2 regions of the Macrococcus armenti genome follow, and region 1 is predicted to be linked to the other one. Evidence: predicted binding sites of a transcription regulator. Region 1 holds the regulator's gene; the other holds the start of a gene.
What was found. The regulator LexA, encoded in region 1, represses DNA repair genes until DNA is damaged. The targets are predictions, from matches to a motif close to CGAACATATGTTCG.
Positions count from the first base shown of each region.

Region 2: the regulator LexA is predicted to act here: its motif matches at 3,077-3,090, upstream of uvrB (excinuclease ABC subunit UvrB).

Region 1 is NZ_CP083608.1:1,036,873-1,043,466, reverse strand. It holds gene LAU42_RS05380 (cytochrome c biogenesis CcdA family protein) at 1-527, opposite strand, end outside; gene LAU42_RS05375 (hypothetical protein) at 675-1,172, shown strand; gene LAU42_RS05370 (YneF family protein) at 1,242-1,472, opposite strand; gene tkt (transketolase) at 1,601-3,580, opposite strand; gene LAU42_RS05360 (DUF896 domain-containing protein) at 3,602-3,835, opposite strand; gene LAU42_RS05355 (hypothetical protein) at 3,920-4,141, opposite strand; gene lexA (transcriptional repressor LexA) at 4,289-4,909, shown strand; gene LAU42_RS05345 (metal-binding protein ZinT) at 5,359-6,099, shown strand; gene LAU42_RS05340 (VOC family protein) at 6,403-6,594, opposite strand, start outside.
Region 2 is NZ_CP083608.1:544,052-550,645, reverse strand. It holds gene uvrA (excinuclease ABC subunit UvrA) at 1-1,044, opposite strand, end outside; gene uvrB (excinuclease ABC subunit UvrB) at 1,049-3,025, opposite strand; gene LAU42_RS02980 (DUF2198 family protein) at 3,131-3,367, opposite strand; gene LAU42_RS02975 (YfbR-like 5'-deoxynucleotidase) at 3,364-4,008, opposite strand; gene LAU42_RS02970 (TlpA family protein disulfide reductase) at 4,019-4,564, opposite strand; gene LAU42_RS02965 (CHAP domain-containing protein) at 4,634-5,077, opposite strand; gene LAU42_RS02960 (LysM peptidoglycan-binding domain-containing protein) at 5,297-6,259, opposite strand; gene cccB (cytochrome c551) at 6,530-6,594, opposite strand, start outside.

The sequences.
Region 1 (6,594 bases):
GGAATACAGAAACCAAGTACATACATAATCATATAGATTAATGCTAATGAATGATTTACTGCAGCCATTGAAAATATAACACCAATAATCGGACCCATACATGGTGTCCAACCAGCCGCAAACGCAATCCCAACTAAAAATGTTCCAAAAAATCCGGCCGGCTTATTTTTAAATTCAAACTTATGATTGGACATTAGAAGCTTTGGGTTGAATATACCTAATGTAATCAATCCAAATATAATACATAACAAACCACCAATCATTCGAATCGTATTATCATATGAAATTAAAATATCTGAGATAAATCCTATACCGACACCTAATGAAATATAAACCACTGAAAAACCTAATAAAAAGAAAACTGTATGTATCATAGCATTTTTGTTTAGTTTTGAATCTTGTAAATCATTATACCCAACACCAGTAATATACGATAAAAACGCTGGATAAATCGGCAATACACAAGGAGAAACAAAACTAAGTAACCCCGCACCAAATGCTACTGCAATTGTAATATCTCCCACAATATAACCTCCATTCCTTTCTATTCTATCAAAGGTGACGATTGAATTGTTTAATGATTTTGAAAGATATGTGACATTCTTATTAATATTATTATATTCAACAAATCCTATATTATGATATATTTGTAGTAATAGTGAGGAGGCAACAAAATGAATAAAAAAATGATGATTACGACTGTATTTTTATGTATTTTAACATTAACAGCATGTAATAAAGAAAGTGAACCAGAAATTAAAGCAACAACATCGAAGGAACAACAGAGTAATGTCATTAAAAAGCATGAAGTAAAGCCAGATAAGAAACTATCCGATAAAGCCGAAAAGAAAATAAAGGCGGCTAAAGAAAGAGGTAAATCGTTAATTGACACACCTTCAACAGAAACACCAACTACTGAAGCACCTACGACAGAAATTCCATCAACCGAAGTACCAGTTGAATCTTTACCTCAAGTAGAAAATCAACAACCGGAAATAATTGAACAGGCGCCTGATCAAAACGCTCAGGACCCAAATATACAACAAAGTCCTTTACCTACTGAAGGTGAAAACACTATCGAACAACCTTCAATAAATCAGGAAGTGCAAGACGAGAGTGTTACAGAAACAACTATAGAAGCACCTGCTCCAACAACAGATCAAGTACAATAAAAATACCGTGATGTTGATATCTTCAACATCACGGTATTCATTCTATATGAACAAAGTCATCAGTAATTTCTATTTAAGGTTTTGATTCATATTACGGTTCATCATCTGCATCATTTGATTAATTTTCTTTTGAGATGGCTTTTGACCCATTTGCATCATCATCATACGTAACATCTCTTCATTAATAGGTGGATTTTTCTTTAAGTAATCCATCATATATTTTCTCGCTAAGAAGAAACCACCCGCTGCACCTGCTATAAGTGCAAGTATTACAATAAATATCCAAATTCCAGTAGTCATTTGTTCACCCACTTTCTCATTCCTATAAAATTTTACTAAAAAGCATCATATATTTCAATAAGTTTTTAATAATATAATACGGAGCAAGTCGATATTATACTCACTCCGTAAATATTGATATTTAATTATTATTTCATATTTAAGATTTCATTTACAACGTTTTCAGAAGTAAATCCATATTTCTCCATTACAAGCTCTCCAGGCGCACTCGCACCAAATGTATCAATACCAATAACTTTGCCACCTAATCCAACATATTTATACCAACTGTCAGTTGCTGCCATCTCTATCGCGATTCTTTTTGTAATTGAAGGAGGCAGTACTGTTGTTTTATATGATTCATCCTGTGCATCAAATTGCTTCGTATTTGGCATTGATACGACTTGAACTCCTTTTCCTTGCTGTTCTAAAGTTTTAGCTGCTTCAATAGCTAAGTTAACTTCAGAACCTGTTGCTATAATTAAAATTTCAGGTTTTTCAGATTGATATGCGATATATCCACCACGTCTGACACCTTCTTCTAATTTATCCTGATTAATATCAATAACATCTAGATTTTGTCTTGTTAATACTAAAGCAGTTGGCGTTTCTTTAGATTCTAATGCTATCTTCCATGCAACACGTGTTTCATTACCATCAGCAGGTCGAATAACATTTAAATTCGGTATCGCTCTTAATCCCGCAAGTTGTTCGATTGGCTCATGCGTAGGTCCATCTTCACCAACTGCGATTGAATCATGCGTAAATACATAAGTTACTGGTAATCCCATAAGTGCAGATAAACGAACTGCAGGTTTTAAATAGTCACTGAAAACAAAGAATGTTGCACCATAAACTTTAAGTCCACCATGGGCTGCCATACCATTTAATGCTGCTCCCATTGCAAACTCTCTCACACCAAACCAAATATTCTTACCTTCTGGTGTCTCGGCTGAGAAGTCACCAGTTCCTTTTACGTTTGATTTATTTGAAGAAGCAAGGTCTGCAGATCCCCCGAAGAATGACGGTACTGTTTTTGCAATCGCCTGAATCATATCTCCACTCGTAGCACGTGTAGCCGCGCTTGAATTAACTTCATAAGTAGGGAACTGCTCAGCATAGTTTGTATGTAACTCACCAGCAATATCATTTTTAAATTGCGTCGCTAATGATTTATTGTCTGTTTCAAACTGTTTGAACGCTTCGTTCCAGTTATTTTCTTTTTCATTTGCACGTTTTAACATCGTTTCCTGGAATATTTCATACACAGATGGATCGACGTGGAATTTTTTATCAGCATCTAAAGCATATGCTTCAAACACTAATTTACGCTCATCAGCGCCTAAAGGTGATCCATGTACTCCATTTGTACCTTGCTTGTTTGGTGAACCATATCCGATAATCGTTTTCACTTCGATAATTGTTGGTAAGTCACTCTCTTTTGCTTTTACAATTGCTTTATCAATTGCTTCCAGGTCATTTCCGTCTTTAACGAGAATGTGCTGCCAGCCGTAACTTTCAAATCTTCCTTTAATATCTTCCGAAAACGATTTATTTAATTCACCATCCAGTGAAATATCGTTTGAATCATATAGTGCGATAAGTTTATTTAATTTAAGGTGCCCCGCTAAACTCGCTGCTTCATGAGAGATACCTTCCATCAGATCACCATCTGAAACGAGTGCATACGTATAGTGATCAACGAGTGTATCATTGTACGTTGCAGCAAGATGTTTTTCAGCCATCGCCATACCAACACTCATCGCAAAACCTTGCCCAAGAGGACCTGTTGTAATTTCTACACCTTTCGTATGGCGATATTCAGGATGTCCAGGCGTTTTTGAATCCCACTGTCTGAACTGTTTTAACTCTTCGATTTCCAGTCCACCTGATACATGTAAAAGTGCATATAATAATGCAGATCCATGTCCAGCAGACAGTACAAATCTATCCCTGTCAAAGAAATCGTGTGAAGCGGGATTAAAGTTTAAATGGCGCGTCCATAATGTATAAGCCATTGGTGCTGCACCCATCGGTAAACCTGGATGCCCAGAATTCGCCGCTTCAATTTGGTCAATACTTAAAGCACGAATAGTATCTACTGCTAATTGATCTTTTTCGTTAAACATAAAAATTCTCCTATCTATTGATTATTTTAATTTATTTTGTTTCTGAATATTTTTTAATTTTTCAGGTGTTACATCATTACCTTCCGGGTCAATTACTGTAGTATTTTCAATTGTCTTCTTGAAGGAATGACGGAATGACTGTAAATATTCTTTTCTTAACTTTGTTTGTTCTTTACCTTCTTCTTCTGTTAATCCTACTGTTTTCTTTTTATTTGCTAATTCATTGATACGTTTTATTTTTTTTTCATCTAACATTGAATTCATTCCTTTCATTATAAAGATACCAAAAAAAACGAGTGAAACCAACTGGCTTCACTCGTAATCCAATATAAAATAGAGTTAATTTACAACACCTAATACTTCACCATTTGATACTGGATCGTGATACACGTCCGAATGGGGTAGCTTCGTTTGATCCTGTTCCCCTATTTGTTCTGTAAATCCCGGTGCATCGTTATAATAAATTGCTTTTGATTGTTCGATATATAATATAGTAAAGACTGAGATCATCAAAAATAATACGAAACATAGCATAAATTCCTTAGAAATTCTAATTGTCATATTAAATTCCTCCTAGAACATTTGTTTGTATTTACACTTTAACAGAACACTTGTTCTATGTCAACAAAAACACGAACAAATGTTTGTTACATACGAACGTATATGCTATAATACAATTAACACCACATATAAGGAGTGTTTAATATAATGAGAGAACTTACAAAAAGACAAGAAGAAATATATGAATATTTAAAACATATTGTATCAACTAAAGGCTATCCCCCTAGCGTTAGAGAAATTGGTGAAGCAGTTGGTTTAGCGTCGAGCTCAACTGTTCATGGTCATTTATCCAGACTTGAAGAAAAAGGATATATTAAACGTGACCCTACGAAGCCTCGTGCAATTGAGATTGTTTCAACAGATGCTACTGAAAATTTTTCTGAAGCGACGATACACGTACCAGTTATCGGTAAAGTAACAGCTGGTATTCCAATCACCGCTATTGAAAATGTAGAAGAATATTTCCCGCTCCCTGCCCATTTTACTTCAAGTCATAATAGCGATATTTTTATTTTAGAAGTCGTTGGTGAAAGTATGATAGAAGCTGGTATATTAGATGGTGATAAAGTCATCGTCAGACGTCAATCAATTGCCGAAAATGGTGATATTATCGTTGCCATGACTGAAGATGATGAAGCTACAGTGAAGCGATTCTTTAAAGAAAATAACAGATACAGACTACAACCTGAAAACCCATCTATGGATCCAATTTACTTAGATGCTGTTACTGTTTTAGGAAAAGTTGTCGGCCTCTTTAGAGAGTTTTAGATTGTAACGAGTCAATATGAATAATCAAAAAAGTCACCAGACATTCTGGTGACTTTTTCATTTACCTAATATAATTTTTACTTGCTCTAATATATCTTTATGATCTTTTTTCTTAGTTTCTTTCATCTTACTATCCCCTTACTGTTCTATACCTCTCAATACCCGATAATGTATAACAGTAATCATTGAAACCTTGTATTTCTCATTTCTTTCTATTCGAAAATCCGAAAATTGCCAACCCTGCTATAAGTAAAAATAACGTTACTTGGTCATTTATAAGTTCAACACCATATCTCAAAATGAATAAAATCAATACATAACTAAAAACTAATGTTAATTTCATGTTTACTCCACCTCATTTATTCATATTACCATAAATATTTCATTGACGAATAAAATAAATTAAAGTATTATTTAAATCGTAATAATTACGATTGGAGATTAAAAATATGAAAAAGCCTTTTATAATCGGTTCAGCAATTACTTTATCAGTTCTACTTTCAGGCTGTAACCAGGACAAAGATAAAAATGAAGCAAAGAAAACTCAAACAGAGCAACACGAACATAAAAAAGATGAAAACAGCGTACATGAACATGACCACAAACACGATCATAAGCATGAACATGACCATGGCCATCACATGAGTGATGCTGATAAAAAAGTTTATGAAGGATACTTCGATGATTCAGCAGTTAAAGATAGAAAATTAACAGATTGGGAAGGTAGCTGGCAATCTGTTTATCCATTTTTAAAAGATGGTACACTTGATGAAGTTTTTGAGCATAAAGCAGAAGATCAGAAAAAGTCTGCTGAAGATGTAAAATCTTATTATACAACTGGTTATAAAACAGATGTATCACATATTAAAATTGGTGAAAAAGAAATAACATTTACACAAAATGGTGAAAAGCATAAAGGTGAATACGAATACGATGGTAAAGAGATTCTGACATATGAAAAAGGAAATCGTGGCGTACGTTATATATTTAAGCGTGTATCAGGCGATGATAAAGCACCTAAATTTATTCAGTTCAGCGATCATATTATTGCACCAGAAAGAGCACTTCACTTCCACATTTACATGGGTGATGACAGAGCAGAACTACTCAAAGAACTTGAAAACTGGCCAACATATTATCCAGATGATTTAAGTGCAAATGAAGTTAAGGAAGAAATGTTAGCGCATTAATAATAAAACAACCCCGAATTCATATGAATTCGGGGTTGTTCGTATATAATTATAACCAAACATTAAATGTATGCATTAATAGTATTACTGCAGTCAAGACTACAAATAAACTCGTATAGACTTTACGTGATTTCACATGACCTATTAGCATGCTCATATATAAACCAAGCAATGTTAACGCATATAGCAGTAGTTTTACATAAAGATTAATCTGCCCTCTCCCATTAATAGATGGTATAAAATAAAGCAAAATAAGACATAAGACAAAAATTACAAATAAGATTCTTTTATACATTTCTATCTTCACATCACAATCACATTAAAATAATGTCCATCTAAGTCAGTGAACATCATGCCATAATAACCATTTTTCATCGATGGTTCAGCAAGTACACTTCCCCCTGCAGTTTTCACAGAATGATTTAATACATCTACTGACTCATTATTAGAAAAATTAAATGAAACGATCATTTCCGGCTTATCAGAAATACTTTT
Region 2 (6,594 bases), 490 kb from region 1:
TAAAATAATATTCTGTTCCTTCTTCGATAAATCTTTAAATGGCGCCTTCATTGAAATGCCAAAATGTTTACAAGCTTGTTTCAATAATGTCGGATAATAGTTTGAGCTAATTGGTTCCCACGGTACTAACGCACCATTTGCAAGCGATTTTGTATCATCTGGAATTACAAGATTTAAATCGACAGTCAACTTCGTTCCGAGGCCGTCGCAATCCGGACATGCACCGAATGGACTATTAAACGAAAACATTCTTGGTTCAAGTTTATCAATTGAAAAACCGCATATCGGACACGCATGGTGTTCTGAAAACTTAAGTGGATTGCCGCCAATAATATCGATTACGACATTACCTTCAGCTAGCTTCAATGCATTCTCTATTGAATCTGCAAGTCGCGCTTCAATACCTTGTTTAACGACCAGTCTATCAATGACAACGAATATATCATGATTTTTATTTTTATCGAGCTCTATTTCATCAGATACATCATGTACTTCACCATCAACCATAATACGTGCATAACCTTTTTTAGATATATCTTCTATCAGTTTTTTATGTGTCCCTTTACGCCCTTGAACAATTGGTGCCATTACTTGAATCTTTGTACGTTCCTCAAGCGCCATTACTTGATCTACCATTTGCTGTACGGTTTGTGATTCAATCGGTACACCGTGTTCTGGGCAGTATGGTACACCGATACGCGCATACAATAACCTTAAGTAATCATAAATTTCCGTTACTGTCGCGACTGTACTACGCGGATTTTTACTTGTTGTTTTCTGATCGATTGAAATTGCCGGCGACAAACCTTCAATCGTATCTACATCAGGTTTATCCATCTGCCCTAGAAACTGTCTTGCATACGCACTTAATGACTCAACATATCTGCGTTGTCCTTCAGCGTATATCGTATCAAATGCTAAACTTGATTTTCCTGAACCAGATAAGCCTGTCATTACAACAAGTTTATCTCTCGGAATTTCAATATCTACATTTTTTAAATTATGGGCTCTTGCGCCCTTAACGATAATTGATTTATTTTTCATGTACTCACCCTTCTGCCTTTAACTCAAAGAGTGCATCTCTGAGTTCTGTCGCACGTTCGAAGTCTAACGCTTTCGCTGCTTCTTTCATTTCGTGCTCAATTTGTTCAATCATGCGTATACGTTCTTTCTTCGTTAACTTCTTCTTCGGTTTGTCTATCGGTGCTGTGTCTTCTACTTCTACAGTTGCACTGATTACATCTCGAATCTTCTTATTGATTGTTTTCGGCGTAATGCCATGTTCTTTATTGTATGCCTCCTGAATAGAGCGACGACGTGACGTTTCATCAATTGCAAACTGCATAGAGTCTGTAATCTTATCTGCATACATAATGACGCGCCCTTCTTCATTACGTGCTGCACGTCCGATTGTCTGAATAAGTGAACGCTGACTACGTAAAAATCCTTCCTTATCAGCGTCAAGTATTGCAACGAGTGATACTTCAGGTATGTCGAGCCCTTCTCTTAACAAGTTAATACCAACAAGTACATCAAATACACCGAGTCTTAAGTCACGTATAATCTCTATACGTTCTAACGTCTTAATCTCTGAATGAAGATAATTAACTTTAACACCCGCTTCTTTCAGATACGTTGTTAAATCTTCACTCATTTTTTTCGTAAGTGTTGTGATGAGAACACGTTCATTCTTTTCAACACGAAGACGTATTTCTTCCATAAGATCATCTATTTGATGCTCTGTCGGGCGAATTTCAATAATTGGATCCAGCAAACCGGTAGGTCGGATAATTTGTTCGACCATCTCATCTGTATGTTCAATTTCATATGGTCCAGGTGTTGCTGAAACGTATAAGAATTGATGTCCTTTCTGTTCAAACTCTTCAAATTTAAGTGGTCTGTTGTCCAGTGCACTCGGCAATCTGAAACCATGTTCAACAAGCACGTTCTTTCTCGCCTGGTCACCATTATACATACCACGAACTTGCGGTACTGTAACATGTGACTCATCCATCATAATCAACCAGTCATCACCAAAATAATCAAGTAAAGTGTACGGCGTTGATCCTCTTGGACGTAATGTTAAATGCAGTGAATAGTTCTCAATACCTGAGCAAAAGCCCATTTCCCGCATCATTTCAAGATCATAATTTGTACGTTGTTCAAGGCGCTGTGCCTCTAACAGTTTCCCTTCGTCACGAAACTTCTTTAGCTGTTCTTCAAGCTCCTTTTCAATACGTTCTATCGCAAGCTTCATCTTCTCTTCTCGCGTAACGAAGTGACTTGCCGGGAAAATTGCAAAATGTTCTCTTTCCTTTAGCACTTCACCTGTTAAATAATTAATCTCTCTAATACGTTCAATTTCATCACCGAAAAACTCAACACGTATACATTGTTCATCACGTGATGCAGGGAAAATCTCTACAACGTCTCCTCGTACACGAAATGTACCACGACGAAAATCGATATCGTTACGTGTATACTGAACATCTACAAGCTTCCTTAACAGTTGATTGCGTTCCATTTCCATTCCGACACGCACGCTGACAACTAAATCGCGGTACTCTTCCGGATTACCTAAACCATAAATACAGCTTACGCTTGATATGATAATGACATCGTCACGCTCAAATAGAGCGCTCGTTGCAGAATGTCGCAACTTGTCAATTTCGTCATTAATGGACGCATCTTTCTCAATAAACGTATCTGTCGAAGGGACATAAGCTTCTGGTTGGTAATAATCATAGTAACTTACAAAGTATTCAACTCTATTATCAGGAAAAAATTCCTTAAACTCACTATAGAGCTGGCCTGCTAAAGTTTTGTTATGCGCCATTATTAACGTCGGTTTCCCTACTCGCTCTATAACGTTGCTCATCGTAAACGTTTTCCCTGTACCTGTTGCACCGAGTAACGTCTGATGACGCTTTCCATCTTTAATTCCTTTAACAATCTTATCTATCGCCTCAGGTTGATCACCTGCAGGTTTATAATCTGAATGAATCTTAAACTCATGATGTTCCATTTAAGCCCCTCCTTATCGATTTACATTTTACCAAATTTAATGAACAAGGTACAAACATTTGTTCGTAAATAAAAAAGAAAACGAAAAATCGTTTTCTTATTATCGTTATATTTGATTTTCTTTATCAAGTTGATACATCTCAACAAACAAATAACCTACAATTAAACTTAATGTATCGAGAAAGACGATCATCTGCGAATGAAAAAATCCTTCATATACAGATACACCAATGACAATTACAGATAGAAATAACCCCATGTATTTACTGCGCACAATCATGCTGAAACAAACGACCATTAGCGCAGGTAACAAGCTTGCAAGAATATACCATACCGCCATCATTCATTTTCCTTTTGCTGCAGAATTGCCATCGTAATCTCGCGTAGTTCTGATCTCGGAATAAATTTCTCCTGTAACATATCAGGTAAAATATTGTTCAGAAAGTCCTGAACGCAATGTAAATGACTGAACTGAATAATTGTACGCAAACTCTTATCATATATTTCAAAAAATAACGGTTCTGGATTACGTTTTTGTATTTCACCGAACGATTCATAAAGTAAATCAATCTTATCTGCTACTGCAAGAATTTGCCCTTCTATCGTATCATCTTTACCCTCTTTCAGACGTTCATGATATATCTTACGGTATTGTTCAGGAAATTCACTATCGATAAACTTACCAATCATTTCTTCTTCAACTTCACTGAACAGCCTTTTTAATTCTTTAGATGCATACTTCACAGGCGTTTTAATATCACCTGTAAAGATTTCAGGATAATCATGGTTCAGTGCTTTCTCATAAACACTTTTCCAATTTATTTGTGTACCATTATATTCTTCTACAGTCGCTAAATACTGCGCAATTTTAGTGACTTTGAATGAGTGTGCCGCAACATTATGTTCCTGATATTTAAACTTACCGGGACAGCGTATTAACTTTTCCAGATCTGATAAACTTTTAAAATATTGATGAACACCCATTTCATCACTCCTAATCGATTTGCTGAATTATATTCTCTATTTGTGACTGATTTAACTCTCCGATATACGTCTTTAAAACTTTACCCTCTTTATCTACAAACAGTGTCGTTGGAACATATGTAAACTTATATTGTTTCGTAATTTCTTCAGATAAACTGTACATTGGATAATCCGGACCGTACTTTTTAATAAATGCATCACGCTTATCCGGTTTATCCTGCACATTCAATCCGATAAGACCAACATGATTCGGTTTTTGCTGATCATAGTGAATAAGTTCCGGCATTTCCTTATTACAAGGTTCACACCATGACGCCCACATATTGATAATATTAATATCATGCTTTAACGTTTCTTTCAACTTATATGTATGATTATTAAAATCCGTTACTGAAATATCCCCGATGTTTTTACCATTCACAGGATGTTCATGTGAAACTATATTCTTATTTGAGATTTGGTTTTTTGATTGGTTAAACTGAATAACTGTATAGATTGAGTATACTGCTAAAGATATAAAGAGTAACGACAATAGTATTGTAATTAATTTTCTCATATTCCACCTCAACGTCATTATAACAAAAAAACCTTACATCACGTAATGTGTGTAAGGTTTATATGAATATTAATATATATATTGATATTGTCCACGTTGTGATTTAGAAATTGTGCGGTATGTCTTTACACCTGAACGTGGATAATTCATTTCTGAAACGAGAATGCTTCCATTTCTATTGATGCGTTCTACTACTGCAGCATGTCCATGATAACCTAATTGTGAAATTAAAACTGATCCTTTAACAGGTGTACGACTTACTTTATAGCCCATACGTCTCGCATTGTTCGGCCAATATTTCGCACTTCCCCATGCATTTGAAACAGGACGTTTTAATTGCGCACGTCTATTGAATGCGTAATATACACAGCTACCTCTATAATAATAATTGTAGCCTGCTTTTTTAATTGGATTGTAGTACGCAGCTTCTGCTACCGGTACATTTGAATTTACGTGCTCTCCAGCTGAAAGTAACATAAAAACAGCAATGATTGATAATAGTACTTTTTTCATTTGTTGCGCCTCCACTTATATTAACTAAACTGATAGTACCATACAATGACGCACAAATATTCAATGTAACTTACATGTAATAAACCGTTAATATTAATAAAATACTAGTTCACAATATTACGTAATTATTGCATTATTATGTATTAATTTAATTTTTCTTTTTTAATATAAATAAATCCCATGGGATGAATATCATTCCATGGGATTTATTTAATATTATTAGAAACGGTAATATCCGTCAACTGAACCGTTTACGTAACTTACTGAGCGTTGACCAATACCTTCAGATGGGTTTAGAGCGTCAACCATTTGACCATTACCAATGTATACACCTACGTGGCTACCACCATTGAAGTATACTAAATCTCCAGCTTGTGGTGTTGATACACGTGTACCTGCTGCCATTTGAGCATATGTTGTACGTGGAATTGATTTTCCTTGTGCTGCTAATACTTGTTGTGCGAATGCTGAACAATCTACTGCAGAAGCAGAGTTTGCACCATATACGTATGATTTTCCAGCTGCTACACTGTTTGCGATTTGAGCAATGTTACCGTTAACAGGTGTGTTGTAAGAACGCGCTGGCGCTTTGTATGATTGTTGTGCTGGCGCTTTGTATGATTGTTGTGCTGGCGCTTGGTAAGATTGTTGTGCTGGTGCTTGATAAGATTGTTGAGCCGGTGCTTCGTATGATTGTGTATATGATTGCTGTGTTGGTGCTTCATAAGTTTGTGTAGGCTCTGATGCTGCAACAGGTGCTTCAACTTGTGCTGCTGTTTGAGTTACTGTTTGAACATCTGAAGTTTCAGCTTTAACTTCACCATTTGATTCAGGTGCTGTAAGTTTTAACTCTGTTCCTACTTCAATGATATCTGAAGTTAAGTTGTTCCAGTTCATTAAATCTTCAACTGTTAAATCAAATTGTGAAGCGATTGATTTTAAAGTGTCACCTTTTTTAACTGTATATGTTTTAGTATCTTCTACTTTTAATTTTTGACCAACTAAAATAAGATCGCCGTCTAAGTTGTTTAATGCTTTAAGTGCATCAACACTTGTACCATTCTCTTGTGCAATCGCCCATAATGAATCACCAGATTTAACGTTGTATTCACTTGCAAATGCTTGTGATGCTACTCCTGTAATCGCTGTGATTCCTGCTACTGTTACTAATGCTTTTTTCATTATATGTGTTGCCTCCTGAGTTTTATCTTATTCATGTTAATTATTATTTAATCAACTAAGTTTTTATTTAGAATTTTTCTACAGGAGTTAATATACCATAATAAAATCACGATTTAAGCATTGTAATGTTATTGTAATATAATCGTTACCCGGCTAACACAGTATGTAATGTTTCAGAAATTTCGCTAACTGTCCTATTGTAACTATTACAAAATTGTTATTATTAAATAAAAACGCAATACGGAATATACCGTATTGCGTTTATTAATATTATTTTTGTTTCGCTAAATACTTTGCAACTTTGTCAGCATCTTCACCGTCTACTACTTTACCCG